2 linked regions of the Archaeoglobus fulgidus DSM 4304 genome follow. The protein of the gene in region 1 binds, or shares a complex with, the protein of each later gene. Links are inferred from orthologs where the notes say so. Each region holds a gene or a part of one and is shown in the gene's direction. Other genes may lie near its edges. The genes, in order: AF_RS00260 and AF_RS11755.

Region 1 (15,499 bases):
TCTTAGCAAGGTCGGCGGGTACAGCTACGAACTCGACAGGAATGAGATTGGCATAAACGTCAAGGCGCTTGAGATGAACACCTCCATTATAGCAAATGAGACCCTCGCAACCTTAAAGAGGTTCGAGGAAATTAGGCCCTACTTCCTGAGAAGAAAGTTCGTGGTTGTGGGGATAGAGGAGAGCATGGACTGCTACGAAATGAGTGCCAACGGTGAGGTAGTGCTGCCCGAGGAGATGGAGGGTAGCATGGAGGTTGGGGAGAGCGTGATTGTCAACACGGTTGAGGCATTCAGGATTGATGGAGATTACAGCAACATTATCAAGGCGATTAAATGGCGTTTAGACAACCAAATACTAAGGAACTGAAAGTAATAAGAAAAGCCCTCAGCTACTACGGCTCTGGCGATTTTTTGAGCCATTACGCTCTGCTTGTTAAGGAAGGTGAGAAGAAGGAGGTTTACGGAGTTTCCAAGGAGCTTTACGGCGTGATTGGAGAGCTTAATCCGCACTACGCAGGAGTCAAAATTGGGGAGGTGGGGAGAAGGTTCAGGTTCTCCCTTGAAGGTACGTTCTGGCTTCTGAGAAACAGCAGGAACAGAGTGTGGGTGAATGAACGGGGGGAGATGCTGTTCCTCTACGGCAGGGACATTTTCGCAGGTTCAGTTGAGAGAGCCTCTGAATTCGGGGAAAACTCAATTGTTTTCGTTTGCAACAGATTCGACGACGTTCTTGGAATAGGGAGAAGCAGGCATTCATCTGACGAGCTGAGCAATCTTCCCGAAGATAAGGTGTTTGTGGAGAACCTGGTTGACAGGGGGGAGTACCTGAGGCATCAGAAAACCTACCTTTCCTTTTAGTGGAAAACGTTTAAATGCAATAAGACCACGTTAATCGCATGGGCAGAACGAAGAAAGTGAGGTCAGCAGGCAGGTTCGGACCAAGATATGGCCTCAGAGTCAGAAGAACTTGGCTGGAAATCGAGGCGGTTCAGAGGCAGAAGTATGTCTGCAAAAAATGCGGCAAGAAGGCAGTGAAAAGATCAGGAACGGGAATCTGGGAGTGCAGGCACTGCGGATACAAGTTCGCTGGAGGATGCTACCAGCCGGTAACGCCTGGAGGCAAAATTGTTGAGAAGTCAGTGGGGTAAAAAATGTCCTACGTGTGCCTCATATGTGGGGCTGAAGTAGATATAGACACTGAAAAAAGCCTCGTTCAGTGCACGAACTGCGGAGGAAGGATACTCATAAAGCCCCGCCCCCTCGCAAAGAAGAAGAGGGTAAAAGCCATATAACACATTAATCTATTTTACTTGTGAAGTTCGCCTGCAGAGCGATAACCAGGGGTAGGGCCGAAGGAGAGGCTTTGGTAACAAAGGAATACATCTCTTTTCTGGGTGGTATTGACAAGGAAACGGGCATTGTGAAAGAGGACTGCGAGATAAAAGGCGAAAGTGTCGCGGGAAGAATACTCGTTTTTCCCGGTGGGAAGGGCTCAACCGTTGGCTCCTACGTTTTGCTCAACCTCAGGAAGAATGGTGTGGCTCCCAAAGCAATCATAAACAAAAAAACCGAGACTATAATTGCCGTGGGTGCTGCTATGGCCGAGATACCTCTTGTGGAGGTTAGAGACGAGAAGTTCTTTGAGGCGGTGAAGACAGGAGACCGTGTAGTTGTTAACGCGGATGAGGGGTATGTAGAGCTGATAGAATGAATGTGAGAGAGGAGATAGAGAAGCACTTCAGAATATACGGCGAGGAGAAAATCGGTAAGACTGTCAGATTCTACGTAGTTCCCCTTTCGCCTGAAAGCGAAATCAGGAAGCTGCTTCACCTTCTCTCTCAGAGCTACGAGGTGGGGCTGAGGTATCAATACGGTGAGATGGTCCTTGAGCTGAAGGAGATTGAGAGGAAGGAGAGCTACCTGACCAACATAATCCTCTTCATGCAACCCTCATTACCACCACAGCCGTTGGTTCAACCTTCTACGGTGAGAAGATAAACCTCGCAGGCGGTTTGATGTTCTCCCTCGCCATAATGTTCGTCCTCGGCAGCCACGAGATGGGGCATTATTTCGCGGCAAGAAGGTGGAAAATGAAGACCTCACTTCCGTACTTCATCCCCTTTCCAACTATCATCGGAACGCTTGGGGCTGTGATCAGACATAGGGGCGTAATTCCAAGCAGAAAGGCGCTCTTTGATGTCGGCGTGAGCGGGCCTATCACCGGGATTATTGCGTCGGTAATTGTCGTTTTGATCGGTCTTCAGCTTCCGTTCGAGCTCACCAGCGAGCCGACAATATACATAGGCACACCGCCGATTTTCGATGCAATCCTCTACCTAACAAATTACCAAAAAGAGGCCATCCATCCGGTAGCCTTCGCCGGATGGGTCGGGTTCTTCGTCACGTTCCTGAACATGATTCCCGTCGGTCAGCTTGATGGCGGTCATGTGCTGAGGGCCATGCTTGGAGAGGCGAGCGAGAAAATTTCAAGAGTTGTTCCCTTTTTGCTGTTTGCCTACGGATTCTTTCTCATGATGCAGCTCAACCAGCCAAACACAATCTGGTTTTTCTGGGGGTTTATCTCCCTCTTCTTCTCCATGCAAAGACACCCAAAGCCTGCTGACGATGAAACTCCGCTTGACCTGAAAAGATACGCAGTCGGTGTTATCGCCTTCATTCTGGCTCTTCTCTGCTTTACTCCCGTCCCCTTCTACGTCACGTGAAGGTCGTGTTCACAGCCCCCATGAGCTTTATCAGGAACTCCACCTCAGCCTTGAACATCCTCGATAGGCTGCTTGCGAGGTTCTCCGCTTCCTGCGGGTTGCTCTTGAGGTAATCGTAAATTCCTTTTTGGAGGTACGTCACACCCTTCGTCCCCTCTGCATCGCCAAACACGGTTGTGGCGTTGCTCCCGAGGTAGTTGATCGCAATAGAGAAGTTTTTCATCGCTGAAACGTTGTGCTGCGTCGCGTTTAAAACTTCGTGTATGGCGAAGCTGTTCCAGTAGTTCGACACAAGCCCACCGTAAATCAGCCCCCAAACGTTGGAAAAGTTGAGATTTGCTCCCTGAGAAACGAGGGAGGAGTTTGTTGCTGAAACTACCAGCAGCGTGAAGAAGTTCTCCAGTATCTGAAAATTGAGGTCCAGAGTTGCGATTATTATGCGCGAGAACTCCTCGATTGATACTGCCATTGTAAATTTTGTGTAAACTTTGATTTAATAAATCTTTCGCATAAAATCATGTAATTCACTATCATTATGATAGTTTTTGGAATCAAAAGGGATAAAGGGCAACAGCTATAACAATGCCTACCCACTCAACTCATGGACCCCCTTGAGATAACCAAAGACCTCATAAAAATAGACACCCGCAACCCTCCCGGAGTGACTACTGAGGCTGTCGAGTATCTTTCACAGCTTTTCTCGTCCTACGAGCAAAGGATTTACGCGAAGGAGGAGGGTAAGGAGAATCTCGTTGTTTACATCAGCAGGGGCAAACCCGAAATCATGCTCACCTCCCACCTCGATACCGTTCCTGCTGGAGACGAGCTTCTGAACCCCGTCATTGTTGACGGAAAGCTCTACGGGAGGGGGAGTTGTGATGCGAAGGGCTGTGTTGCGGCAATTTGCTCAGCCTCGCAGATAGAGCCTGAGTGCGGGCTGAAGCTGGCCTTCACCTCAGATGAAGAGGTTGGAGGGGTTAATGGGCTCGGATATGTTTTTGAAAGGGAAAAGGCTGATGCAGTCATAATAGGGGAGCCGACGGGGAGTGAGAGCATCGGAGTTTTGCAAGCTGCCGTTTTGGCGTTGGATATAGAGTTCAAGGGAAATTCGGGGCACACAGCCTCTCACGACGCTAAGGAGGGGGCGATATACAGAGCCTCCGAGTACATCGTTGAGAAAGTTGAATCCTTCAGAGGGCTTGAGGGGGATTTTGGGAGCTATAGGGAAATTTTCAGCAAGCTCGGCATGGATTTTGCTGTTAAAAGCTGGCATGCGGTCTTCAATCCTTCTATGATTAGGGGAGGGGTTAAGAGGAATGTTGTTGCTCCGAAGTGCACGGTTTACGCCGACGTAAGATTCGCCCCGTGGATAAGCGTTGAAGAAGTGAGAAGAGAGCTTTACGCCGAGAACATGGAGTTCAGGGTGGAGGGCTTTCTGCAGCCCTACGGTGTTGGCTGCGATGCTGTTAAGCTTGAGGATGACTTAAGGCTGCTGAAAATTATGAGCGAGGCAATAAGGGAAGAGGGATTGAGGCCGAAGGCTGTGTTTTCCTTGGGTGTTGGAGATACGAGGCACGTCAGAAAGCACGGAGTTCCCGCATTCTACTTGGGTCCGGGTGGGGGGAATTTGCACGGTGAGGACGAGTTCGTTTACGTGGAGGAGCTTTACAGAACGGCAAAAATTTACAAAAATATTGTCAGAAGGTTCTGACCTTCCCCTCAATAACCATGTCAGTTATCTTGCCAACGTTGGCAATCATCTCCTCTGCAATGTCCCTTGCGGGCCTTTCGAGCTTTGAAATGTCGTAGCCGCTTTTCGGGATAACCTGAACGCTCAGGGCTTTTGGCTCATTTATCGGCTTGCCAATCTGGCTTAGAATTCTGACATAGACTTCCTCAACGCCTTCAACCTCTTCAGCAATTCTTGCTGCGATCTGGTTGGCAAGGAGGTTGTAAATCTTGCCTACGTGGTTGATGGGGTTTTTGCCACTGCTCGCCTCCATGCTCATCGGTCTGCCGGGGGTGATGAGGCCGTTGCACCTGTTGCCCCTTCCAACGCTCCCGTCGTCTCCGTTCTCCGCTGAGGTGCCGGTAACTGTCAGATATACGCAGCCAGTCTCGTAGTCGTCGGCGGTATTTACGAAAACTTCCACCTCCCTCTCGGTGTACTCGGAAGAAATTTCTTTAACGAAGTTCTCAAGCTCCTCTTTAATTGCGTCATACTCTTTAATGTTGGCAACATACCTGTCAACGAAGGCTGCGGCGATTGTGAGAGAAATTCTGTCCTTCTCCCTCAGCCCCATTACCTTAACATCTTCTCCGATTGCAGGATTCTTCTTCCTGAACTCCTCGTAGATTCTCCTCTCAACGTTGAAAACCAGCCTTTCAGTTTCAGAGAGAGGAGCAAAACCTATGCCGAACGACGTGTCGTTGGCAAGGGCAACGTTTCCACTCTTTCTCCTAAAAACGTCCTGCAGGTCGGTGCTCCCCTCACCCAGCCTGACGTTGAAGACCACATCCAGCTCAGGGTCGAGGTTCTGCATGTGCTGCCTTATGTAGTCTCTCGCAGCCTTCAGGGCGATTTTGTCTGTGGGAATGTACTCACCATTGAAGAACTTCGTCGCTCTTCCCACCAGCAGGACGTAAATCGGCTCGATGACCTCTCCACCACCGAACTGTGGGTTTGAGCGGCCGGCAACGATCTGTGTTTCGTCAGTGTTGTGATGCAGCACCGCCCCAAACCTTCTGATGTACTCTCTGCTCAGCTCTCTGCTCATAGCCTCAGCCATCCCGTCAGCCAAGCTATCAGGATGACCGATGCCCTTTCTTTCCACTATTTCAATGACCTGTTTCTCTATAGGAGTGTGAACCAGTTCCTCAACGAATATGTTCGGCATAGACTCACCTGAACTCCGCTTATGGGAGGAAATATAAAATTTGCAGTTAATGGATTAAAAAGCAACAACCGTTTTATAGTAAAAATTAACTTTAAAGCATGATTGAACTTCCGAGCGACATATGGTATGGTGATAAACCTTTACTTTTTGAGCCGCCGGAAAGCTGGGAAGTTAGCGTTTTCAGGATGGCGGGGGATTCTGCCAGAGAGGTCGAAAAAGAGGAGATTTTTAGGGTTTTGAGGGAGCCAATCGGGCAGAAGGCACTTTCAAAGCTTGCCGAGGAGAGGGGAGAGGCGGTTGTGGTTTTCGACGACATGACGAGGCCGACGAAGCTTAAGGGGATTGCTAAAGCGGTAATTGAGGAATTGAAGAGGGGAGGGGTTTCGGATGAGAACATCACCTTCATCTGCGCCAATGGTGCTCACGGCACCTACGACAGGGATGATTTTGCGAAGAAGCTCGGCGAGGAGATTGTGGAGAGCTATCCCGTCTTCAACCACAACCCGCTCGGCAACCTTGACTATCTGGGCGAAACCTCCGCAGGTACGCCGGTGGAGATAAACTCTGAGGTTATGAGCTACTCCCTCAAAATTGGCTTAGGGTGCATTCTGCCCCATCCGCAGTTTGGCTACAGCGGTGGAGCGAAGATTGTTTTGCCTGGAATTGCAGGAATGAGGAGCATAGCCTACAATCACGGCGTCATAGGAGGGTGGAGCGCCGCTATGGCTGTGAGAGAGCTTCATCCAACCTGTCAGATGGCCTACGGCAGAGTGAACGAGGAGAATGTGATGCGAAGAGATGCGGAGGAGGCGGCGAGGATGGCGAAGTTTGACTTCATTGTGAACTCTCTCGTTAACACGAGGAGGGAGAACACACACGTTTTTGCGGGAGATATTGTTGAGGCTCAGAGAAAAGGGGTGGAGGAGGCGAGGAAGCACTATGCAACGCAGATTGGATTTGAGTTTGACGTTGTTATTTCCAACGCCTACAGCAAGGCAAGTGAAGCTGCCATAGCAACGTGGCCCTCCCTCTGCCTCAAGCAGGGAGGAACTCTTGTCGTGGTTTGCAACTCGAAAACCGGGCAGATAAGCCACTACATCCACGGAAGGTGGGGAATGAGGAGGAAGGGAGGATTTCTTTACCTCCCACCTCCAGACACGCTCAAAAGGGCTGGAAAGGTGATTTTCGTTTCTAAGTATCAGGAGAAGCAGCCGTGGCTTGAGGTTTACGATGAAGTCGTGAGGGTGAAAACTCTGGAGGAGATGGTGGAAGAGGTTGGGAAAGAGGAAAAGAAGGTGGCTGTTTTCCCTGATGCGACCATTCAGAAGCCTTTTTAATTTTTGAAAATGTTTAAATAGGAAGAATATCCAAGTATAATTATGAGAGTAATAATTGTAATAATGATGGTAGTCTTTGTGGTCGTCGGAACTTCAAGCGGGCAGGAGATAATACTGACATCGGAGAAACTCATCAACTCCGCATATCAGCTGCAGGAAATTCACGAAAAAGTGGGCATTCAGTCGGATATCGTTACCGTGGAACAAATCTGGGACAGCTACAGCCCTGTAGAGGACCCTCTCGTTAGCGGATACAGCACAGAGCAAGTTTACGACAGCTACAACTACACCTTAGCCCTGAAAATAATCTCGTTCCTTCGGACAGTAAATGCGAGCTATGTAACAATTCTCGGTGATGCCGACATCGTTCCGCCGAGCTACTACGCAAAGCTCATTTTCTACGAGCCTTTTCCTACAGACTTCTTCTACGCTTCCCCTGACTACGACCTCAAGCCCGACTTTGCTGTGGGAAGAATACCAGCAGGCAGTGAGGATGAGGCTGAGAAGGTGCTGGGAAAGATAAACGATTGGCTCTCCGACATCGGCAGCGGAAACTACGTGAACGCAGCTTTGATAGGCATGAGGATTTACGCCGCCCCCTACTCCATAGAGAGGGAGACGATAGACGATTACGAGGTTTGGCAGGGGGAAACTGCGGTAAAGCTTCTGGAGGACCTCGGCTTCACTGAAACCTTCAACACAACCATAGCTCTTCAGAGCGACGAGGAGTGGACAAGCGTAAAGCAGACTTTCGATGAGGCCCTTTCAGGTGGGTACGGAGTTGTTTTCCACGTCGGACACGGCATACCCTACGCTCTCGACTCTGATGATGGGGGTATGTACACGACGAGGTACATGAACATGCTGGACAAAAGGCGTCCGTTGCTCCCCGTGGTTCTGAGCAGCGGGTGCAGTGCTGCGGCCTTTGATGAGGAAATAAGGGACATCTATCTCCCCAACTGGGCACCAGGACTGTGGAGCGAGTTTCTTCTTACGAACGACGCAGGAGGGATTGCGTTTGTAGGCTTTACCGGCACCACGGGAAGCGACTACCAGTTTTCCGAGAGCGATGGCTTCGTGGAGGTAGCGGGTGTGAAGCATGCTGACAACATCCTGATTAAGACTCTCAAGAATCTCCCCGGAAACAGGCTCGGAGATGCTTTTAAAGCAGCTCTGGAAGAAGTTAAGAGTGAGGAAAACATAAAGCTAAACCCATCGACGGAAGTTGAGGAGTGGAAGCTGAGGGTTTACCTTGAAGCCGAGACGAAATTTCTGGAAACCTGAGCTTCGTTTGGGCTAACGCTCTCAATTCTTCCGTTCTAGTCGTCTTAGATGAGGAAAGACCGCTGAATTTGAGCTTTCGTTGTCATCCGTTCATTTTCAACGAAAGCGTGAACCAAGAGCTCTGGATTTACTTCAACGGAAACTTCGTTGCGAGCTTAAATTTGACAAAGGGCTGGAAAGATTATGGCGTTCAAATACCGGCAGAATTCACGAAAAAAGGTGTCAATTATCTGGAGTTCAGATACAAATACGCCGAACGTCCGAAGGCATACGGAATAAACGAAGACATACGCGAATTAGCTGTAGCTTTTGATTGGATAAAGCTGTCGAGCAGATAAGTGAAGTTTTCATGAAGCCGAGTGGAGAGTTTTTGTAGGAGGACAGTTGAGCCTAGTTAGTTCATTTCTCCGTTTAAAGCCTCAAAGAGTTTATCCTAATCTCAAAATTTCTTAGTTCTCTCCTGTTTTCTCGGTCTGAGATCCCCAGATCTTGATGGCCTCGAGCAGGGAAATCGTTCTGGGTTTGAACAGCTCCATTTTCGGCTCCTCTGTCTCTTTCTCCAGCTTCTCTTTAACTTTTTTCTCTTCTTCTATTTCCCCTTCTAGCTTTTCTGAGGCTTCCAAAAGCTTTGAAAGAACTTCGACAATCTCCTTAATCTCTGCAACTATCTTGTCTCGAAGCTCTGTAGCTCTCTTCGCTTCCTCAAAAATCGTGTCGGCTTTAGCTTTAAGCTTATTCAGCTCAGGTTCTACTCCCGACTTTATCTCAGCATGAATCGTTTTCTTAAACTCTTCCTTTTCTTTGACTCTTTTTTCGAGCCATGCGACCTTGTTCTCCAGTTGTTCCTTTCGATACTCGAGGCTTTGGGTCTCTCTTTCAAGCACGATCCTTTGAAGTCTGAGCTTCGGAGCTATGAAGCTGAGAAATCGAAATCAGCGAAATCGATTGAAAATACATTCAGTCTTGCAATAAGTGCCGAGTCCTACAAATTCGTTTCTCGAGTTCCGAAAAATTATGAAATTCCTGAAGAGTGTATTTTTGCAATTAACCAAAAGCTAAAAGCCTCTAAACACAGAAAAAGCCTTAAAAAGAGCTTTGATCTTCTTTACTTATCCTATGCACGGGATATTAGATAGCAGCTGTCTTTTAGAGTATGCAGTTGAACGCTAAATGAGCTTTTGACTTTTTAAAGGAAATCTTTATCATCCCGATGGAAAAGAGACAGTTTATGAAGATGAAAGAAAAATTAAAAAGAGCTTGCTTTGAATTTGCTGTTTCGAACAGGTATCTTTATAATTTGGCAAAAAGAATTTTAGACAGTAGCCCTAAGCTTCAGAAAATAAAAGAGTTTTTAATTCCAAAAGAGTTCTTAATTCCAGCAGCTAATTTAAGCAATGTATTCGAACCTGAAACGAGTTTTCAGAATTCTGGGCGGTTTTTTAAAAAAATCAAGACGTGCTTCAATGGAGGACTTCCTCCTGAAAACTTGGATCAAGATTTGGCCATTATTAATCAACGTTGGAATGTAAATAATGAAGGATATCAAATCTTTTCTCACAGAAAAATTTTGGGGCCATTTCTTGTTCGGGGTAGGAGATTGGTTCATGGCGAAGTTAGGAGATACGTTGATCCAATCTTCCATCTGCAGAGAGAGTTCAACGCAAGTGTTGTGAGAATACTCAACAGAACGACAGAGGATCTAAGGGTGCTATCAAGCAAAAACGACGCGATCGAGGGTAAATTGAACACCGTTGAAGAGAAAATTTCGGGGACCGTAAGAAAAGATGAGTTCAAAGAATTCAAAGATAAAATTATGATTAATCACGATAAACTCCAAACGGACTTTTACGAGCTTAAAAATAGTTTGACAAAAAACCTTGAGGAATTATCGAGCACAGTTGAATCAATTAAAGCAAAAATTGACACCGCTGAAGAGAAAATTTCGGGGACCGACATTCACACTTCTGATTACTACTTTTTGTTTGAGGAAAAATTCAGAGGAAGTAGAGAGCTCGTGAAAGCTCGACTTAGAAGATATATTCCCTATTTTAAAGGTTGTAGAAGGGTGTTGGATATCGGATGTGGAAGAGGAGAATTTCTAGAGCTTTGTAAAGAAGAGGGAATAGAGTCAATTGGTGTAGATATCAATGAGGACATGATAAAATTCTGCGAGGGCAAGTTCAACGTGGTAAAATCCGACGCCATAGAATATCTAAAATCTCTTCCTGATAAATACTTAGACGGAGTCATGATATCACATTTTGTGGAGCATCTCGACCCCGAACGACTTTTTGAGCTTTTGAGTCTCTGTTACTCGAAAATGAAATACTCGAGTTACATTGTTATCGAGTCCCCCAACCCGACTTCACTCTACTCTCTCATAAACTTCTATATCGATCCCACCCATAAAAAACCAGTACATCCAGAGACTCTTAAGTTCATTCTCGAATACCTGGGGTTTAGAGACGTAAAAATCGAATTCTTCGAAGAGTGCGAAGAATTGACTAAACTTGCCAAAATTGATTCAAACACTGTGTCAGAGGAAGTTATCAGAGTTATCAACGAAAATATCGAGAAGTTAAACAGGATATTATTTGGTCCTCAGGATTATGCTATCATAGCCAAGAAATAACTTCAAGAATCTTCAAGAATTTCTTTCAGATACTTTTTTGCAACCTCTCTCCAGCTCAAAACCTCAACTTTTTCAGGCTTCGGGTGTTCTCCTTTCCTGTACAGCTCCATCCAAGACTTTATGGCGTCAGCCAAATCTTCCGGTCTTAGTCCGCTGAAGTAATACGCTCCGTCTCGGGCTATCTCTCGGAAAACCTTTATATCTCTCGCTATTATCGACAATCCCCTGTAAGCGGCTTCAACGATGGGTAACCCAAACCCTTCATCTTCGCTTGCCATAATCAGAGCTGTGCAGGCTCTGTAAATTTTGTCAAGAAATTCGTCCGAAGCGTTGTTGATCCAGAAAAGTCTCCTGTTTAGCTCTGGATGGTTTTTAATCCTCTCTATGACATCCTGAGTTAACCATCCCTCCTTCCCAACAATCACGAGATTTACATCGTATCCATCCCTCCATAGAATTTCGAAGGCACTTAAAGTCTGTCTGTGTCCCTTTCTCGGTTCTATGGTTCCTACCATCAAAAAACTTGGTTTAGACTGAAGCAGTTTAACGAGATCTCCCCAGTTATCCGGCAGCCCTCTGGTGCCGAACTTTTCGATTTCCGCACCCAAGTGAATACTCGTTATCTTTAAATTACTTCTCAGCAAATTTTCCTTTTTTAAGTATTCTGAAAGGTCGTTGGCTGTAGACTCAGATATACAGATTATCTTATCCGATATTTCCGCTAAGGTCTCTATGTATTCCCGGAACCATTCATTCATACCATCAATAAACCATTTGGGTCTCTTTAGAGGGAGTATATCGTAAACCACAGAAACGATCTTTACACCGGAGGCTTTCAGTTCCCAGTAGATCCCTTTTTTGTGGGGATTTTGATAGGTGTAAAAGTCAAGCAATAACAGAATGTCTCCTTTTCTGAAGTCAACGAGCTCATCGTCAAGAAACTCGTAATCAAGGTTTAGAATTTTGCCAGCCCACTTTCTCGCGTATCGGTAAATACCAATATTTTCATCGAAGTAAACTGGTTCCACCCTAATCTTTTTGGGCGCAATAGACAACAGCTCGTTGATTAGCGACTTTACCACTCTCTGAATACCCGTGTGGCGATCTACTTTAACGATCTCGCTCACGTCGACAAGAATTTTCCTTTGTTTTGGCGATGCTGGAAAAGTCTTCTCGAGATGTTTTGAGATCTCATCAAAGAACCTCTCATTTCGGGGTATCTCTATCTGTGAGATCTTTTCAATGATTTCTGAATCGTTCACCCTGCTGTAGAACTTTTCAATCGCCTCATAGAATCTTTTAGCTATCTCTCTCGGATTTAAGTTCTCTTCAACGTATTTCCGTGCATTCTTTGAGATTCTATCCCTTAGCGAGGAATCTTCGTGGAGTCTCTCTAATGCTTCCCTTAACTCTTCTTTGGAAGGATTCTCAGATAACTTATAAACTACTTCGTTTGGAAGATATTTGATAAAACCGTGAGCATTCGCTATTGTCGGAATTCCGAATGCGAGGCAGTCCAGAATCGCTCTCGATACTTCACCTCTCGAAAGTGTTCTGAGCTGAACGGCTAAATCGCAAGCTTCTAGGTATTTCTTCCAGGTTTCTTCGTCAACCCATCCAGTAACCTTGACCTTTCCACCGCTATTTTTCGCCTTCGCGAGGACTCTAATTCCGTATTCATCATCGAAAGTCTTTCCAACCAAGACCAAAACGCAGCCCTTCTCTGGCAAGGAAGAAGACAAGAAAGCATCGACAATTAGCTCTGTCATTTTGGTATTGACTATTATCCCAAAACTGCATATCAAAAATGTCTCGTCCTCGTATCCGAACTCTTTTTTTGCAACCTTTTTATCTCTTATCTTTTCGACCTTTCTCATCTGGGGAATTATGCTGAATTTTTCCTTCTCAGTCTCATAAAATTCTTTTGCTAACTCTATGCTGTGTTCCGAATGGACTATGATTCCGATAGCATTCTGCAGAATTCTGAGGTTTATTGGATATTCCCACACAGCCTTTTCCAAACTCTCCTTTAAATCGATCAGCCCCTTGAAGCCGTGTGAGAAGAAAAGTTCTCTCTCTAAAACCTCTCGCCTCCCTTGGCTAGCCCACCAGAGAAAGTTACTTAAAAAGAAGTCGTGCAGGACTACTACTCCAGGATATGATTCGAGAAGCTCCCACATATGGGCATGAAACTCGGAATTGCCCATATGGTACAGAACCCTCTCGTATTTCCTGAAGTTCTTGGTGAAGTATTCTACCGTCCTAATCGGAAAATTGGCTCTTACATACTCATCGGAGACATCATTCTGGTTTACGATTAGCTCTACTTCGTAGTATTTGGAGAGCTCTGGCAAAAGTTCGGAGCTGTAATAGCTTATTCCGCTCTGAGCTGGGGGAAGCGGGGATAGATAAGCCATTCTTGGTTTTCTGAATAAATAAGCGACAGATTTACCGTATCCGAATTTTTCTTTAAAGAATTTTAATATGTTTTTCGCACTTTCTCTCCACGAAAAGTCCTTCGCTCTCTTCAGCCCGTATCTCCTCAGCTCCTCCCTAAACTCATCGTTCTCCAAAACTTCCAAGATCTTACTTGATATCGAATTAATGTCTTTCGGATTAAATAAAGCATCACTTCTTTTTATTATCTCTGCGATGCTTGAGGAGTCTGAACCTATAACTGGTGCCCCACAAGCCATCGCTTCGACAACCGGCAATCCGAATCCCTCGTGTAGAGAGGGGTGCACAAAAAGTTCGCACAGATTGTATAAGGTGCTTAAGTCTTCATCTCTAATATAACCTGCCAAAACGACGTTTGCTCCTACTTTTCTCGCCAATTCTTTTAGCCTTCTCTCGTTGTATTCGTCAATTTTACTCGCTATCACGAGCTGTAATTTGTCCTTAATTTCTTTCGGCAACTTTCCGAAAGCCAATATCAAAGCTTCGACGTTTTTTCTGAAATCATAGCCACCGGGCACATAAAGCAAATACCTTTTAGAGATGCCGTAATTTTCAAGAACACGCTCATCGGGTTCATCCAAAACTCTAAAAGACTCACTCGGTGCTGGATAAGCGACGCAGAAGTCTCCCTCTTTCAGGTTCAGATATTCTATCCCCTCCCTCTTTGAGCTCTCTGAAATTGCAACGAAAGCATCAGCTGCTCTAAACTGATTCAGCCTATAGTAATACCAATGCTTCATTTTTTTATCTGCGAGATAAAAATGGGGGTAAATGAGGGGAATTAAGTCGTAGAGAACCACGGCTGTATTCACGTTCCTAAACTTTTTTATTGAAATCGGTATATTGTCGACGAAGCCTTCAAAAACGCTTGGAACGAAAACAACATCTGGCTCAACTCTTGCGATCGCCAGATCCCGAATAAGCTCGGATACTTCGACTCTCCATTTTTCTGGAGAATTGATAAAAGCAATTGTTTTTAGTGGAGAAAATACAAGGTAGTTTCCTTCAGGCAAGCCCAGACTGTATTTAATCTTCACAGCTTCTCTCGGAAAGGCGTCGTTAAGCAGTATGTAAACTTCGTCTCCCTTTATTTTAACAATCTCTTCCGCAATTTTTAGCGAATACCTCCCTATTCCGCGAAATCTGCTTTCACCTTGAGCAGGTTGAAGGTCTATAAGTATCTTCATTTTCTCCTTCTGGCATCTAAATAGTAGTTCAGCTGGTCGCGGATTATGTCCTTGAGGCTGTGGTTGACCCTGAAGCCTATCTCCTTTGCTTTTGTTGTGTCCGAGAGCAGTATCGGAACTTCTGCCGGTCTGAATCTGTTAGGGTCGAACTCTACCGGAATCTTACCTTTGTCTGTAAAGACAAGTATTCCTTTATCTTCCAGCTCAAACGACAGCTCGTCTTTCAGCATCAGCTCGTCAACGACTGTTGCTTCGAACTTAACCCCGAAGATTTTAGCTTCGACGATCTCGCTCGGGTTCTTGACAACCTTCTCACCTTTGTAGGTTTCTATTTTGTCGATTCTGTATCCCGCCATTTCGAGTGCAAGTAAAATGTAGCTAAGAACGGAGTTCGTTCTCGTAGAACCTTGGTTGTAAACGTCTCCGTACCTCCCCTTCTCCGCAAGGAGGCAGTAGCCCTTGACGATATCGTTGATGTGGCTCTAGTCTCTAAATGCGTTGACGTTCCCTATTTTTATTTTGTCAGTTTCACCGAACTTTAATTTCATAACTTGTAGCGCTATGTTCGATGTCACAAACATTTTCCCTCTTCCCGCACCTTCGTGGTTAAACGCCCTCGAAACTATCGTTTTTAGGCCGTAGCTGTGGTAGTAATTTCTGAAGAGGTGGTCTCCATAGACCTTGCTTACGGCGTAAGGAGACATGGGTCTGAGTGGATTGGTCTCTTTTATTGGCAATTCTGGAATTTTTTCGGGTTCGGGAAAAACTGTTCTTCCGGAAGCCTTAATTCTCTCGTACTGCTTTTCAGAACTAATAACCAACCCGTACTCCTCGCTCGAACCTGCAAAAACGATAACCGCATCTGAATCCTTAATCCTAACAGTTTCGAGTAAGTTTAGCGTGCCGATGCAGTTTATCTGCATAGTTTCCACGGGATTTATGAAAGATTGGGGAACAAAAGATTGCGCTCCGAGGTGAAATA
Region 2 (15,672 bases), 2.0 Mb from region 1 along the record:
GAACGGTACTGCTCCTCCCAAATTAAGAGCATCCTCTTTAAGGCTATTCGATCCGCTTCCTTTTACCTTGATTCTCTTCACCCTCCTGCCTTCAAAATCCTCAAATCTTTCTATGAGGTCGCTTACCTTAATCTCTTCACCTTTCCTCTCTTCATCCTCTGAAATTTCAGGAGGTTCCCACTCAACAGTTCTGATCTTATTTTTGATCCCCTCAGCATACTCCTTTTTGAAAATGAATTCACCATGTTCAGCATTAAATCCAGATAGAATTTCTTCCTTCTCGCTTTCGCTTAGCTCAGCCCCCTCCTCAACTTTCCTGATCAGTGAAATATCCCCGCCATAAAGTTCAAGCCTCTGGGATCTCTTAACAGCATCCACAATATCTTTTCTGCTCAGATCTGGGAGTTCAGACTCGATGGAGGAGATTTCAGCGTAATTTCTATCTCCAAGAACCTCAAGAATTCTGTTAGCAGCTTCATCTGCTCTCTTCCTCTTTGCAGCCCCTAAAAGCTCTTCAGCAAACTCCTTCTTAACAACATAGTCTGAATCCCTTATCTCGCCAAGCTCAATACCAAGTTTCAGACTCTTGACGATTTCTTCACTTTTCCTGAGGTCAACCTCTTCAGGATCGCATATCTCCCCCCTGTATACTGCAATTTCTCCAGCCTTTACCAGTTCCTTAATGCTCCCCTTCAGATATTTTGCAGGAACAAACGGATAACCTGTTGAGTTTGCTATCGTGTTTATAAGCTCTGAGAGTTTTATGTAGTCTTTTTCCTTGCCCATAACTCCGTAAATGTAATCCTCACTTGCAGAACTCAGAACCTTCCCCCATTTCCTTTCAAGCTCCTCGAAAATCCTTTCAGTGTATTTCGCCTTCTCATCGTAGGTTAGCGGCGAGAGTTGCCCTATCACCTGATCGTTCTTTCGGAAAAATCCTGCATAGGAGTAGAGGTTTATCAATTTCTGAGCGGTCTTGGCATAGATTCTTTCCTGAATTGCTTTTAGCTCCTTGAGGAACTCCTTATCTTTCGATCTCTCCTTCTTGAGTTTCTCGCAAGCAATCAGCTCCTTCACATCACTCATGAATGAGGGAATTCCCCCTGCAACTGGGAAGAGAAGTACAACCGAATTTCTGTTTGGAGCAGTAATTGATAGCATTTGGGAGAAAATTCTGCTGAAGGCTTCCCTGGCAACTACATCTTCAGCCTCACTCTCATACTCCTTCGATCTTTTAAGGTGAGCATAAATTCTGAACACTTCCTCGTAATCAATCACAAAGAGGTTGAGCTTTCCTGGATCCGTATTATCTCTCTTAATCTCTTTCTCGAAGATATTTACGGCAACAACATCCGTTGAGGGTATTATTTTCCCAACCAGCTGTTTTTGCAGATGTAGCTTGACCTCCTCATCCTTAACATCCTTTGCCGCATACCTAACGAGGGCTCTCGGATTTTCCTCAGTTTTGAAGTAATACCTGTCTGTCCCCTCAGCTCTGAAAATGTGGGTTGCAATCTCATCGTAGAGTCTCTCAAGATATGCATCTATTGTTGAAGGATCAAGACTTTCATCGCCCAAAGCCCTGAATATCTGCCTGCTGTTGGCACCCTTCTTGGATTCGTCTGGATAAAGGGAGTAAAGATAAACAGCAGTTGCGATTCTCACAAAGTTTCCAAATCTTATTTTTCCATCCGCTTTCTGAGCATGGGCAGTTCCCTCAGCAGTTGCTATATCTATTTGAACAACCTGATCAAGTTCGCCCCGAATATGCGATCTGTAAGCTTTCTCATTAGCTCAGGATATGAGAGATCAATCTCTCCAGCAGAAATGAACATCGTGGTTTCAGGAATCTCCTCTGCATGTCTTAGCAGATTTACAATAACTCTCGCCATTATCTGGAGTATACCTCTCGTTCTCTGGAAATCCTCGTACATGCCTATTCTGCCAAAAAATATCTCCTCCACAAGTTCTGGGTTAAATGGGTAGCACTCAAACAGCCTTTCCTCACTAACAGCCTCGCCAATACCGAGTTTTGTTGCGTAAAGGTCGTTAAAGCTTTTGCTGCAGCCCTTGCGTATTTTTCATCCACTTCCTTTACAAATCTCTTTTTCAGTATTCGGATTATATCCTCTTTTGCAACAGGTGCGATTTTGGTTGCTCCTCTTTCAGCAATGGCCGTTATATCTCTTAGAATTTCGGATTCCTTCTTGTAAGCTTCGCTTTCTGGAATTGTAAGAATTACAATGGATGTTTTGGTTGCCTCAGTTGCAACAAAAAGTGAGTGAATGAAACCCTTATTCTGGGCAATTCTTGCTTCGCTATCAAGTATTTTTGAAATGTAAATCACAAGCTCATCAATCAGGAATACTACAGGTTTTCCAACCTTTCTTATTGCATTTTCTATCTCCTGAGCGGTTGGAGGGGATTTTCTGGAGGCAAGTGTTTCGTCACCAAGCTGTCTGCCAATCACATTCCAGAGATTCTCATCTGGATCGATATTGTGGCCGTCAATTGCAACAATTTCAACATCTGGAATTGCTGGAATTCCGAGATCCTTGAGAATCTGCTTTATCTCGTGGAAGTTTATTGCCACATCCCTGTTTTTGAAAAGATGGTAGATTCCAATGAGTGTATGTGTTTTACCTCCACCAAAGGTTGTATCGAGGATAATTGCATAGGATTCATCAGAATCGTATGTAACCCTCGATAAAACTCTCTTCAAAATGTTTTTCGCATCCTCTGTGAAATGCGTTTTCTTGTAAAACCTCGCAGGATCGAGATAGTCAGGATGGGCATTTCCACTCAGGAAATTTGAGAACTCTACCTCAAAAATCGCATCATTCACATTTGCGTTAGGATCTGATGCAATCCTCACAAGTTCATCATCGAATACAATCTTGCTTTCAAGAATTGCTTTTTTGAGTGATGGAACTTCACCTGTAACCATGAGCTATAATAAAACTATTCAGAATTAAGTTTTTCCATTTAGTATGAGGTTTATCGTGTTTGTAAAATTGCTAAACTCAAATCAAATTCTTGATGCAGCGTTGATTGCTGATTGATGTTGATTCATTGCTGATTCAAAGCTGATTTGAGTTGATGTTGGGGTTGAATCAACGTAGAATCATTCTGAATCTCGTTGATTTCAGTTGAATTTGATGAATTTTCAGCCACTTCCTGCGGATTTACCACTAAATCGATGATTCAATCTTTGGATTCAACTTGCTCAATTAGGCTTGTGATGCCCACTAAAAACTGATATAAATAACTGAAGCAGATAGCTGTTATGAGGCTGAAAAAAGAAGACTCCATACTGAAAATATTCATAAGAGAGGATTTTCCGTACTTTGTTGACAAGTTTTTGAACGATACGTTGCCAGCAGCTGCGTACTACTCCAAAGATGGTGAACTTTGTCAGATACACGTTTCCAAGCACTTTTTTGAAAATGAGGAACCTGAATACTTCATCCCTGATAGGCTACCAGCAAGAAAGTACGTTTTTACATTTGGAAAAGAGAGTACAACCCCAAAAATTTGTGTTGACAGCCATAAAGATTTCAACTCAATAATGCTCAGCGGGTTCGAATTTAACGAGATGATGATAATAGAGCGTGCTGATGGGGGAGAGATTGAATACTACGATAGGTACAGGATTAGAGAGGATTTTCTTAGCGAGTGGGTAGAGAATGGATGGTTTACTGACTTTGGAAGGTCTATCGTAGAAAGCGTGTACTTCAAAAAGAAGCTTTACTTTTACGTCTCCAGCGAAAGCTACGATTTCAGCTCCATAGAAGAGTTTGAGGAGGTCTTTTCGAAGTATCTGGAGAGGATGGATTATAAGGTTGTGAAGTCAGCCAGAAAGGGGAAGTTCTCAGTAGTTGACGCCACCAAGAATGGGAAGAAGGAGAAGTTTCTGCTGGTAAAGCCAGATTACGAGGATGATTCAGACAGCATCTCCAAGGAAGAGCTGGAGAGTGTAACGAAGAGGATAAGGAAAAACTTACGCATAATTATGGATTACGAAGATGATCTATCGGAGGATGCCATGAAGTGGGCCAGAGAGCAAGGGATAGAGGTAAAAACGATAGACGAGTTCATGAAAGAATTCATGCTCAGGGAGTGGGAGGAAAACGATAGAATCGCCGCTGAAGATCCTGAATTCTGGGAGGATGTGATTAGAGATATCTTTGGAGGCTGATCTCTGAGTGAGTCTTTGCTCATCACGAAACTTTCCTCCGCTATGTTCCACTTGGAACGATCTGGAACAAAATCTGAATCATCTTATTCGAAGAAAAACCCAAAAATGACTTTTCAGAAGCCTTAAACAAATTATTGAGCTTTTTTAGAGCTGAACAGGCAGCAAAATTAAAAATTTAAGAATTTAGTGGGCTCGGCCCGATTCGAACGGGCGACCTTCGCCTCGTCAAGGCGACGTCATGACCCCTAGACCACGAGCCCCTGTTTGTCTGTTTGAGGGATGTCTTATGAATTTTACGGTTACTGTGCTTATCTGTAGTATCCCGAAATAACTTTACACTCGAACTTTGCCACGTGAGGAAGCTAATGAACAAGGACATACTCAGAATAGTCTTTATGGCCTTCATGGACGACGCTTCAAGGCTGATCACTGTTAGTGTTTTTGATGAGGCAACGACTGAGAACGGATCAAGGTTTTGAGAGAGATTGCTGAGTATGGCATTCCTGAAGAGATTCTTACCGAACACGAACCCAATTCGTTGCTGCGAAAAGCAGAGAGAAGGTTAAGCACATTCTTGCGAGAGTAAAGGTTGAGAGAGGGACTGGAAAGTTTGGCTCAGTTGAAGCAGTTGTTGGATGGCATAATGAGATTAAGCCTCATAGAAGTTTGGAGTGGGATGAACTCTGCAATGCTTTCTGGTGGAAGCATCCTCCAGATTGAAGGGAAAATAATTGGGATGCCAAGTTGTGTTTTGATCGTTGATTCTCCAAAATCTTATATAATCCGTAAAAATTAATCTTTAACATGGAAAGAATAACTCTCGAAATCGACGCCCTGAAGATTTCCGTGCTTAAAGGGAAGGAGAAAGACGTGATGTACATCCATGGCTCGGGATGCGATGCAACTCTCTGGGAAAGGCAGCTTGAGGATGTTGGAGGCTACGCCATTGACCTGCCTAACCACGGCCGTAGCTGCGCGGCGGAGATAAGGGACATTGGTGATTACGCCTACTTCGTTGCAAAGACCGTGAAAAAGCTCATGGGCAAGGCTGTTATAGTCGGTCACAGCCTCGGAGGAGCGGTTGCACAGAAAATCTATCTTGAGTATCCGAAGGTTGTGAAGGCTCTGGTGCTCGTTGGAACAGGGGCAAGGCTAAGAGTTATGCCCGAAATTCTAACTATGCTTAAGGAGAAGCCCGCAGAGGCTGCAGAATTGGTTTCAAAGTATGCTTTCTCGAACCAAGAGCTTGCAAAGGAGTTCTCTAAAGTTTTTGCGGAGAGGGCGGGGGTTCTCCATCTCGACCTCTCCCTCTGCGACAGATTCGACCTTCTCGAAGACTACAGGAGCGGAAAAGTAAAGGTGGATATCCCAACGCTTCTCATCGTTGGGGAGAAAGACGCTTTAACACCCGTGAAGTACTCCGAGTTCTTCAAAAAGCACATTCCGTCAGCGGAAATGGTTGTTATCCCGGAAGCGGGCCACATGGTTATGCTTGAAAAGCCCGATGAGTTTAACAGAGCCCTAAAAAATTTTATTGAGAAGCTGTAATCAATTTTTCACTATCTGTAGAATTTCCCTGAACGCAGGATGTTCTGCAGACTCGAGAAGCTCGTAAACTATGCTCTCCCACGTGGTAAGCTTTATTCCCTCACCAGCGAGCCTCATTAACGCAATTTCCTTGTCCTCAGCTTTCCTCGAGCCTGTGCAGTCAGCGACGACGTAAACATCGTACCCAGCCCTCTTCATGTCGATTGCTGTCTGCAGAACGCAGATGTGCGCCTCTATTCCTGCCAGAATTACTTTCTCAGGCTTAAGCTCTTCTATTTTTCTTCTGAAGTTCTCGTCTTTGTAGCAGCTGAAGGTAGACTTTACTATTGGCTCTTCAGCGTATTCAGCAAGCTCATCAACCGTTTTGCCGAGCTTTATCTGCTCTGTGAAGATAACCGGCTGTTTTAAGGCGACTATAGCTTTAACGAGCTTTACCGTCCTTTTCAGCATCTCTTCAATTCCTTCAATGTGTGGGGCAAGCTTCTCCTGCACGTCCACCACGACCAGAGCCATAGGTTTATAATCCCGTCAATCCTTTATTAGCTTATGGTTTGGTTCTTCGAGTACTACGACGGATGCGGCCTGGCAATCAAAGTGAAAAAGAAGCTTTACGAGGCAGAAGGGGTTCAGAAAGTCGAGATTTATGAGACCGAATCGATGGGAAAAATGCTCGTCATCGATGGAAAAATTCAGCTCACAGAACTTGATGAACCCTTCTACCACGAAATGCTCGTTCACGTTCCGATGCTTTCCCACGAAAATCCGAGAAAGGTTGCGGTCATAGGTGGTGGTGACGGTGGAGCGCTGAGAGAGGTTCTGAAGCACAATGTTGAGAGGGCGGTGCTGGTTGACATAGACAGGAACGTTATCGACCTATCAAGAAAGTTTTTGAAGATTGACCACGGTGCATTCGAGGACGAGAGGGTTGAGATAGCGATTATGGATGGAAAGGAGTTTCTGAGAGACTGCGAGATTTTTGATGTGATCATAGTGGACAGCACTGATCCAGTAGGTGTTAGCGACACGCTCTTCGACAGAGAGTTCTTCGAGCTTGCGAGGCAAAAATGCGATGTGATAAGCCTTCAGTCTCAGTCTCCTCTAATTCAGAAGGAGTACTTCAGAACGCTGCTTGTCAACTCCGCCCCCTTTGAAAGGAGGGATGTTTACCTGTCATGCGTTCCGACCTACCCTCTTGCCCTCTGGAGCTTTATAATTGGTGGAGAATACGACTTCAGCAATCTTGAGGAAAGATTTGAAAGAATAAAGGGGAAAACCGTTCACTACAACCCTGATGTCCACAGAGCTGCATTTGCTTTGCCTGAGTGGCTCAAAAAGGAGGTGGAAGCATGTATCTGACAAAGGATGAGGAGAGGCTGCTTGAGAGTGACAACGATACAATAAGAAAGTGCATGGAAATTCTTGTTGCAGAAGGAGAGGCAAATGAGGCCGAAAGGCTTGTGGAGGTGAAATCGGCGCACATTTCCGGGGTTAGCTACGACAACATCGGTGAAGCTGGACTGGAGTGGCTTGAAAGTCTTGATGCCAAGCTGAAAGTTCCCGCAACGCTCAATCCTGCGGGCATGGATGTGGAGAGATGGAGGGAGATGGGTATAGATGAGGAGTTCCATGAGAAGCAGATGCGCGTTCTGAGAGTTTTTGAGAGGCTTGGGGTTAGGATGACTCTGACGTGCACACCCTACTACCTTCTCAGGCCAGAGTTCGGCGACCATCTGGCCTGGGCTGAAAGCTCTGCAATAGTCTACGCAAACTCCATAATAGGGGCGAGAACTGAGAGGGAGAGCGGGCCATCAGCAATAGCTGCTGCCATAATCGGCAAAATTCCCTACTACGGTGTGCACATAAAGGAGAACAGGGCACCGACAATCTTCGTCAGGCTAAAGGGTGACCTTGCAGCAGCGGGTTACAAGGCTGGAAGGGAGTTGAGAGACCAAATACCCTACTTCGTCTTTGACAGGAGCGTGACTGAGGAGGAGTTAAAGCTTCTCGGTGCGGCGCTTGCCGCAACCGGAAATACCGTGATGTTTCATGCTGAAAATTACACTCCCGAGTGGAAGGATTTTGAGAAGCCGGCTGAAAAAATCGAGGTTGACGATAGGCTTGAAAGGGCGTGTGAGCCAGATTTAATCACAATTGGATGTCCTCACGCCTCTGTCAGGGAGCTTGAAACGATCTTAAAGCTGATGGGGGGCAGAAAAGCCAAAAAAGAGTTCTGGGTGTTTACAGCAAGAGATGTTGCGAGAAAAGCTGAAAAAATCGTCCAGAAGCTTGAGGAACTTGGCGTAAAAGTTTTCTCGGACACCTGCATGGTGGTGTCACCGGCAACCTCAAAGTTCAGGTGCATTATGGTGAACTCTGGAAAGGCGCTGTACTACCTCCCGAACAAAAGGGATGTTGATGTAGCCTTTGGCGACTTAAGGAAGTGCGTCGAGACGGCCGTTAGCTGATCTTCAGCCATTTTTTGATGTTATCCCGAACCTTTTCCGGGTTCTCTCTTAGCTCCCTCCTCTTAACGAGCAAGTAATCAGCTTTTTTGGCTCCGCACTTCAGAGCGAAGCTTTTGTAAAATTCGGCATATCTTCTCTCGTCAAAGCCACCGTAGCAGATTATCATTCGGATTTCCCTGCCTTTAGCGAACTTTTTCAGGAAGGCTGTTACAGGTGGGCAGTTGAAAGTCCATTTCGGGAAGCAAAGGATTATTTCTTTACCTGTCGGAGGCTGGACGTCAATTTTAACTGCCATGCAGGGGACGAAGGAGAGCAGAAGCCATGCAATGTAGGGAAGCCTGAGGCTCTTGATTTCTCTTAACTCAACAGCGAGCTCATCTGCAACCATTTCCGCAATTTTTCTGCTGTTGCCGGTGAAGGTGAAGAAGTAAAGGTTCACAAGCTTTGTTTTGCTTGATTTTCAAAAAGGTTTGGGGCATAGGAAAGTCGGATAGCAGCATGCATATATTGAACAGAATCCAACCTTGTAGAACTCCACTGCTCATCAGCCCCTTCTGCCTTAAACTGGTGCCATATTTTTCAGTATTTAAAGATGGTTTTGAAACCAATTTGACAGGGCTTTAAAACTCCCTCAACCAAAACAATAAAAATTATCAACCTCTCAGCCAACTCCTTTTATGCCAGCCTACGTCTTCAGCAAGGAGAGCTTTCTGAAGTTTCTTGAGGGGCATCTGGAGGATGATGTTGTTGTCGTCGTCTCAAGCGATGTGACGGACTTCTGCAAGAAGCTCTCCGAGTCAATGGTTGGGGAGAAGGAGTACTGCTTTGCTGAATTTGCCTTTCCAGCAGACATCTTTGATGCGGACGAGGACGAGATTGACGAGATGATGAAGTACGCCATCGTTTTTGTGGAGAAGGAGAAGCTGAGCGAGGCGGGTAGAAACGCAATCAGATGAGATGGCAGGAGTTTGAGGGGGAAGTAAGGAGGATTTGCGAGGCACACGACTTCTCAACGAAGTTCAGGTTCGTTTTCAAAGATGAGGAGGGGAGGGCAGAGATTGACGTTGTGGCCGAGCGCTACGGAATTGTGCTGTGCTTCGATGCCAAGCTATACTCAGCCTCAAGGTACAGAGCTTCCCAGCTGCGAAGAGAGGCAGAGAAGCACAGAAGGCGCTGCGAGAGGTTTTCTGCCTTAACAGGAAAAAGAGCCATTCCTGTTGTTGTTAGCTTAATTGACGATTCACTGCGCTTTCACTCAGGCTGCATAATCGTCCCCTATCACTCCTTAAACGAGTTTCTGACGAACCTGCACTTCTACTTGGCAGAATTCGGCTTCCTTTAGCTGTTTTGATGTTTTCAGCCCCTAATCTCCCTCGCCAAACCTCTCCCCCACCCACTTACCGAAGTTCAGCAGGGTGTTCTCGCTGAAGTAGTTCCCTATGACCTGCAGGCCAACCGGCAGGCCTTTAACCATCCCGACGGGAACGCTCAAGGCAGGCAATCCCGCAAGGTTCACGGGGACGGTGTTCACATCAGCTTTATACATTGTCAGCGGGTCGGCCAGCTCCCCGATCTTGAAGGGCAGTGCTGGCATTGTTGGCGAAATCAGAACATCATACTCCTCAAAGGCCTTCTTGAAATCCCTTATGACGAGCGTTCTCACCTTCTGCGCCTTGAGGTAGTATTTTCCGTAGTAGCCTGCTGACAGAGCGTAGCTGCCGAGCATTATTCTCCTCTTCACTTCATCACCAAAGCCCTCTGCCCTAACCTTCGAGAAGTACCTCCGCCAAGAGTCCAGCTTTTCAAGGGCGAAGCCGTATCTCACTCCATCATACCTTGCGAGGTTGGATGAAGCCTCGCTCATGGCGATGATGTAGTACGCAGCGAGGGCATACTTGAAGGAGGGCATGCTCACCTCTCCAACCTCATGCTTCTCCCTGATAACCTCAACAGCTTCGTTGAAGCGTTTCATGACGTCATCATTTCCTCCCATCTCCGCAATTATGCCAACCCTCAGCTTCCTGTCCTCTGGCTCAAACCTGAACTCCCTTCCTGCGTTGGTTGAGTCCCTCGTATCTTTGCCCGCTATCACCTCAAGCAGCAGAGCCAGATCCTCGATGCTGTCTGCCATCGGCCCTATCTGCTCAAGGGAGTTGGCGTAGGGAATTAAGCCATACCTCGAAACGAGGCCGTAGGTTGGCTTCAGCCCGTAAACTCCGCAGAAGCTTGCTGGACACCTTATGCTCCCCCCAGTGTCGCTTCCCAGCGAAAGAACAGCCTCATCTGCAGCGATTACCGCACCACTCCCACCGCTGCTCCCTCCTGCAACTCTCGCTTCATCGTGGGGATTTCTCACAACTCCAAAGTAGCTGGTTTCCGTTGTGGTGCCCATGGCAAACTCGTCCATGTTGGCCTTGCCGATGATTATGGCCCCTTCCTGCTTCAACTTCTCGACAACATGGGCATCAAAAACAGGCCTGTAGTTGCTGAGCATCTTGGAGGCGCAGGTTGTGAGAATGCCCTTTGTTGAGATGTTGTCCTTAACAGCAACAGGAATCCCCGCAAGCCTACCCTTAAGCTCCCCCCTGTCATACTTCTCGGCCATTTTCAGCGCTTCATCCTTGCAGACAGTGATGTAGGCGTTCAGCCTGCTCTTCTCAATTCTTTCGAGCATCTCAGAGACGGCATCGTAGCATCCCTGACTCTCAACCTTCTCCTTCCATTCTGCAATCCTCACTCCACCACCCTCGGCCCCTTGAAGTAGCCCTCCTCCTTATGCTTCGCGTTGCTCAAAGCCTCCTCCTGCTTCAGACACTCTCCCGGCTCATCTTCTCTGAAGACGTTGGTCAGGGGAAGAACGTGAAAGGTGGGCTCAACATCCTCCTCGACCTCGTCGAGGATGTTGAAGTAATCGAGAATCGTCTCAAACTCCTTCCTGAACTTCTCCGCCTGCTCCTCAGTTATCTCAATTTTTGCGAGCTCGGCAGTGTGGTAAACATCCTCGATGGATACCATGAAGGGTGGTTAAGGGTGGGTAATAAATGGTTTTTCTAGTTTTGGGGGCTGGGGGTGTGCCTTTAGATGAGGGAATTATTCCATGATGTCACAGAATGTACAACAAACCAAAAATCTCAAAACCTCAAAGCCCTCAAAGCAGCCTCCCTCATCACCCCAACGTCAGGCTCAATGCCCGTCCAGATTTCGAAGGCCTTTGCCCCCTGATGGACGAGCATTTCTATGCCGTAAACGACCTTGCAGCCCCTCTTCTTCGCCTCACGAATCAGCGGGGTTTCCATAGGATTGTAAACGGTGTCAAAGACCAGCTCAACTCCATCGAGCATTGAAGGCGGAACCGGAATTTCTGCCTTAAATCCCCGCATTCCGAGAGGTGTGGCGTTAACAACAACATCCACCTTCCCTTTCAGCTCCTCTACTCTGCTCAAAGGCCAGAAAATGCACTCCCCATATCTTCTCAGCATTTCAACCGCTTCTCTCCCCTTCTCCTCGGTTCTGTTTGCAACGATAACAGTTGAGCCCATATCCAGCAAAGCCAATGCAGCAGCCTTCCCCGCCCCGCCTGCACCAACAACCAGCGCAGTCTTCCCACCAAGCTCGGTTCCCGAAAGGGCTGCCTTGACACCATAAACATCCGTGTTGTATCCCACCATCTCAACAAGGTCGATGGTGTTCACTGTCTTTATCTTAGCCGCCTCACCTTCAAGCTCAACGAACTCCACGACGCTCTCCTTGAAGGGGATCGTGACGTTAAGCCCCCTGAATCCCAAGGCTTTAGCACCGAAAACTGCATCCCTCAGCCTGTCTGGCTTAACCTCAAAAGCCAGATAAATCCCCTCTATCCCCTCATGCTGTAAAGCTGCATTGTGCATTGCGGGAGAGACTGAGTGCTTGATGGGGTAACCTATGACGCCAAGGTAGAGCATGCCTCATAGTGGTCATGCAGTAAAAAAGGGTTTTCGGAGCGGTAAGTATTTATCCAAAGCGGCAGAGTATCGGTGATGAGAAGCTACGAGGAACTCCTTGAAAGAGCCTTCGAGAAGCTTGCAGATAAGGATGTGGTGAGAAGGGAGAGGTTCGAGATACCGAGAGTTAGCATTCAGAGAGAGGGGGCGAGAACGATTTTGAAGAACTTCTCACAGATTGCAAAAACCCTGAACAGAAGTGAGGATCACCTGTACAAGTACATCGTCAAGTCGCTCGGTACTGCCGGCTTCATCGACAACGGAAGGCTGGTTCTTCAGGGCAAGTTTACGGAGAGCGAGCTGCAGAAAGAGGTTGACGATTACGTGAGGCTTTACGTCCTATGCAGAGAGTGCAACTCTCCCGATACGGAATTCATCAAAGAGGAGAGAGTGCTGATGCTCCGCTGCCTTGCTTGTGGAGCTAAGCACCCGGTGAGAAACATCTGATGTTCAGAATGCGAGTTTACAGAGTGAAGGGAGAAGTGCTCGTTGCCGTCTGCGATTCGGACATAGTGGGCAAAACCTTCAGAGAGGGAGATCTGAAAATAGAAGTCAAGGAGAGCTTCTACGGTAGCGAAGAGGTCGGAGAGGAGGAGGTTAAGAGAGCGCTGAGGAATGCAACGATTGCGAACATAACAGGCAAAAAAGCGGTGGAGCTTGCTGCAAGAATCGGCATCATCGACAGAAATAGAGTTCTCTACATAGGAGGATGTCCGCACGCTCAGATGGTAGTAATGTGATTCCCACCCAGGAGATTGCTGCAAAGGTTCTGGCCGAGGTCGAGAGGAGCAGAATTTCGGTAAAGTCGGCTGTTCAGAAGCTTGCCGGGGGCTTTGACTACAAGGTAAGGGGTAGCGTTCACGCCTACAGCGTTGAAACTCTCAAGAGGCTCAACGCAATAGACTACTTCCTTAAATCAACCCTCAAAAAATTCGACGGGCTCGACCCGTTTACCAGAAACCTGCTCAGGATTGCCGTTTACGAGATGAAGTACAAAGGCGTGCATCCAGCTCTCGCCACAGATTCTGCTGTGAGAATTGCAAGGGAAAGGGGAAAGGCCTCTCTTGTTAATGCGGTTCTCCGCAAAGTGGAAAAGCTTGATATTCAGGCAGAGGGCAGGCTGAAGGAACTTTCCCTCACATACTTCCACCCAGAGTGGTTTGTAAAGTACGCCATCGAACTTCTCGGTGAGGATGGGGCGCTGAAGCTGATGAAGGCAAACCTGAGGAATCCCCCAACTTACGTGAGGGTTAATGAGCTGAAAGGGTCTGTGGAATCTGTTAGAGAGTATCTGGAGAAGAACGGCGTCATTCTGGAGGAGACTTTTCTGGATGAGGTTTTCCGCGTTAAAGGTTACGAAAAGCATCCAGCCTCACTTGACTGGCACTCGGAAGGAAAGTACGTTATACAGGACCTGGCATCGTGCTTCGTTTCGCATGCCCTCAACCCATCTCCGGGAGACGTGGTCATCGACCTTGCCGCCGCTCCAGGAATGAAGACCGCCCACATGGCGATGCTGATGCAAAATGAAGGAAGAATCGTGGCGGTTGACAACTCTCCGAGCAGGGTGCGAAGGATGAGGAGCAAGCTGAAGCAGCTTGGTGTCAAAAACGTTGAGATAAAGCTCGGCGATGGATGCGTTTTTGAGTGTGAGGCTGACAAGGCTCTCGTCGATGCACCGTGCTCCTCAACTGGCAACTACGCATCCCAGCCAAACGTCAAGTGGACGTTCGACGAAAGAAAGTTCAGAGCTACAATGAAGGTTCAGAGGAAGATGATTGCCAACGCCCTGAGGAATGCCGATGAAGTCGTTTATGCAACCTGCAGCATAACCTTCGAGGAGAATGAGGAGAATCTGCTCAAAACCGGGGCGAAGATTCTGCCCCTCCCCTCGCCCTTCGGAAGGGGTGTAAGGGAGTTTAGAGGTGTGCTGTTCAGGGACTGGGAAAAGGTCGTGAGAAGCTTTCCACATCTCCACGATACTGCGGGGTTCTTCATCTCAAAGCTGACCCGCGATGGTTAGCGCTGAAAGAGAGGCGGCGAAGGTAAGGCAGTTGGCGGAGCCTATAACATCCCCATTAACTCCACCGAAGTGCTTTTCAGAGTAGGCCTTAAGCAGGAGCACCACAGCAAATCCCGAAGCGAGCGCTGCTAAAGATTCGATGCCCACTTTGTAGCAGAGAAGCACGACGGGAACCGCACCGATGAAAACGTCCTTTGAGGAAATTTTCTCCATAAAATACGAGCCCATTCCGTCCCAAGAAGGCCTGGAGAGGAGCATCAGGAGTAGCATGGAGTACTTTGCGAGAACCTGGGATAGGGCTATTTCCCAGAAGTCTGAGCGGTAGAGCAGGGTGTAAAGCAGGAGAAAGTAAACAACGACAACAGCAACACCACCCGCTCCGGTGTTGAGGTCCTTGATTGCCTCTCTTTTTCGGTTTTTGGGAGCGAAGAGAGCATCCCCGAAGTCAGCGAGACCGTCAACGTGGTTTATGCCCTCAGCCCCAAGGTAGAGCACCAAAGCCAAAAACCTGATATCGACAAAATTCCTGATGAAATGAGGAACGGAAACGATTAGTGCAATCAGGATAGCCGCATAGGGGAAAAGCCAGAGATTTTTTCTAAGCTCCTCAACGTCTCCACCTAACGGCAGAGTCGTTAAAAAGGAAATTGCTGATCTGATTGCCTTAATCATACCTCACACTTTTGAAGCCGTACTCGCCCCTTAGGGGCACAAATCGCACAGAACCCCAGTTCTTCTTCCTTACATTGCCGCTCTCATCCTTTTCCACGATTATCAGCCACTGCACGGAGTCACCTACAGGAATGACCATCCTGCCTCTGGGCTTTAGCTGCTCTATCAGCGGCTTGGGGATGTCAGGCGCCGCAGCGGTGACGTAGATTTTGTCGTAAGGAGCCTCTTTCTCGTAGCCCTTGCTCCCGTCGCCGACTATCACCTCAACATTGTCGTACCCAAGCGCCTTCAGAATCGCCCTAGCCCTCTCCGCCAGTTCAGGAATGTACTCGATGGATATCACCTTCCCGCTCTTCCCGACAATTTCTGCAGTCACAGCGGCGTGATATCCGCAACCCGTGCCCACCTCGAGGACCTTATCCCCCTCCCTCAAATCGAGAAGCTCGCACATGATCGCGACCATGTGGGGTGCGCTTATCGTCTGGCCGTAGCCTATTGGGAGGGGTGTGTCAACGTAAGCTTCATTTTTGTAGCTCTCGGGCACAAAAAGGTGTCTGGGCACCTTTCTTATCGCCTCGTAAACTTTCCTGCTCAGGTTAAGCTCCTGCCTCAATCTCTCTGCCAGCCTCTCTCTTTTCTCATCGTAGTCCATAACCTCTCAGCCCTCTCAACATCAGCAACGGTGTTTACGTTTACGACACTATCTTTCTCGATGCTATATATCTCTTCTTCCTGCCAGGTGTTGATCAGGAGAGAATCAATTATGTTAACTCCCACCGGCTCACC

What was found.
Region 2: the proteins of AF_RS00260 (region 1) and AF_RS11755 are in contact, whole or in part, in a crystal structure (PDB 7CNS), measured with the Thermococcus kodakarensis proteins. The link is inferred for Archaeoglobus fulgidus DSM 4304 from one-to-one orthologs. Residues at the interface, in WP_011250199.1 of Thermococcus kodakarensis: Arg6, Lys7, Ile8, Leu27, Gly28, Thr38, Arg58, Gly59, Lys60, Gly61, Ser62, Thr63, Val64, Ser66, Tyr67, Val68, Tyr70, Ala71, Lys74, Glu86, Ala87, Glu88, Thr89, Ile90, Ala92, Thr93, Ile96, Ile97; in WP_011250200.1 of Thermococcus kodakarensis: Ile25, Ala28, Leu29, Ile32, Tyr33, Ala47, Gly48, Asn53, Ile54, Ala57, Glu60, Phe61, Leu62, Tyr99, Ser128, Glu129, Ser130, Asn145, Arg146, Glu147, Gly148, Gly149, Pro150, Ser151, Leu153, Tyr164, Leu201, Gly202, Asn203, Gly227.

Annotation. Positions count from the first base shown.
Region 1 is NC_000917.1:46,984-62,482, reverse strand. Bases 201-3,007 are described here. They hold AF_RS00260 (DUF126 domain-containing protein), read left to right. Parts: upstream 201-1,303; coding sequence 1,304-1,711; downstream 1,712-3,007. Other genes in these bases: AF_RS00250 (hypothetical protein), read right to left, coding at 2,716-3,007; AF_RS00255 (site-2 protease family protein), read left to right, coding at 2,016-2,723; AF_RS13345 (hypothetical protein), read left to right, coding at 1,708-1,998; AF_RS00265 (DNA-directed RNA polymerase subunit P), read left to right, coding at 1,152-1,292; rpl37A (50S ribosomal protein L37Ae), read left to right, coding at 897-1,148. Outside these bases: more of AF_RS00280, read left to right, coding at 1-200; more of AF_RS00250, read right to left, coding at 3,008-3,192; AF_RS00245 (M20 family metallopeptidase), read left to right, coding at 3,325-4,434; AF_RS00240 (methionine adenosyltransferase), read right to left, coding at 4,421-5,620; AF_RS12300 (nickel-dependent lactate racemase), read left to right, coding at 5,719-6,957; AF_RS00230 (C25 family cysteine peptidase), read left to right, coding at 7,000-8,241; AF_RS00225 (hypothetical protein), read left to right, coding at 8,349-8,579; AF_RS00220 (hypothetical protein), read right to left, coding at 8,691-9,125; AF_RS12295 (class I SAM-dependent methyltransferase), read left to right, coding at 9,452-10,873; AF_RS00210 (glycosyltransferase), read right to left, coding at 10,876-14,517. UniProt on the Methanocaldococcus jannaschii protein: Component of a hydro-lyase that catalyzes the dehydration of mevalonate 5-phosphate (MVA5P) to form trans-anhydromevalonate 5-phosphate (tAHMP).
Region 2 is NC_000917.1:2,076,790-2,092,461, reverse strand. What follows is about bases 6,172-9,151. They hold AF_RS11755 (aconitase X catalytic domain-containing protein), read left to right. Parts: upstream 6,172-7,092; coding sequence 7,093-8,211; downstream 8,212-9,151. Other genes in these bases: AF_RS11745 (AF2331 family protein), read left to right, coding at 8,889-9,151; AF_RS11750 (flavodoxin family protein), read right to left, coding at 8,204-8,650; speE (spermidine synthase), read left to right, coding at 6,293-7,102; AF_RS11765 (hydrolase), read right to left, coding at 6,172-6,259. Outside these bases: AF_RS11795 (ATP-binding protein), read right to left, coding at 1-1,278; AF_RS11790 (ATP-binding protein), read right to left, coding at 1,734-1,964; AF_RS11785 (DUF499 domain-containing protein), read right to left, coding at 1,937-2,947; AF_RS11780 (restriction endonuclease), read left to right, coding at 3,287-4,198; AF_RS11770 (alpha/beta fold hydrolase), read left to right, coding at 5,003-5,746; more of AF_RS11765, read right to left, coding at 5,747-6,171; more of AF_RS11745, read left to right, coding at 9,152-9,167; AF_RS11740 (hypothetical protein), read left to right, coding at 9,164-9,553; Asp-tRNA(Asn)/Glu-tRNA(Gln) amidotransferase subunit GatA, read right to left, coding at 9,575-10,948; Asp-tRNA(Asn)/Glu-tRNA(Gln) amidotransferase subunit GatC, read right to left, coding at 10,945-11,226; aroE (shikimate dehydrogenase), read right to left, coding at 11,343-12,152; AF_RS11720 (translation initiation factor IF-2 subunit beta), read left to right, coding at 12,228-12,638; AF_RS11715 (DUF424 domain-containing protein), read left to right, coding at 12,647-12,931; AF_RS11710 (RsmB/NOP family class I SAM-dependent RNA methyltransferase), read left to right, coding at 12,928-14,214; cobS (adenosylcobinamide-GDP ribazoletransferase), read right to left, coding at 14,191-14,886; AF_RS11700 (protein-L-isoaspartate O-methyltransferase), read right to left, coding at 14,879-15,538; AF_RS11695 (TIGR00454 family protein), read right to left, coding at 15,496-15,672. UniProt on the Methanocaldococcus jannaschii protein: Component of a hydro-lyase that catalyzes the dehydration of mevalonate 5-phosphate (MVA5P) to form trans-anhydromevalonate 5-phosphate (tAHMP).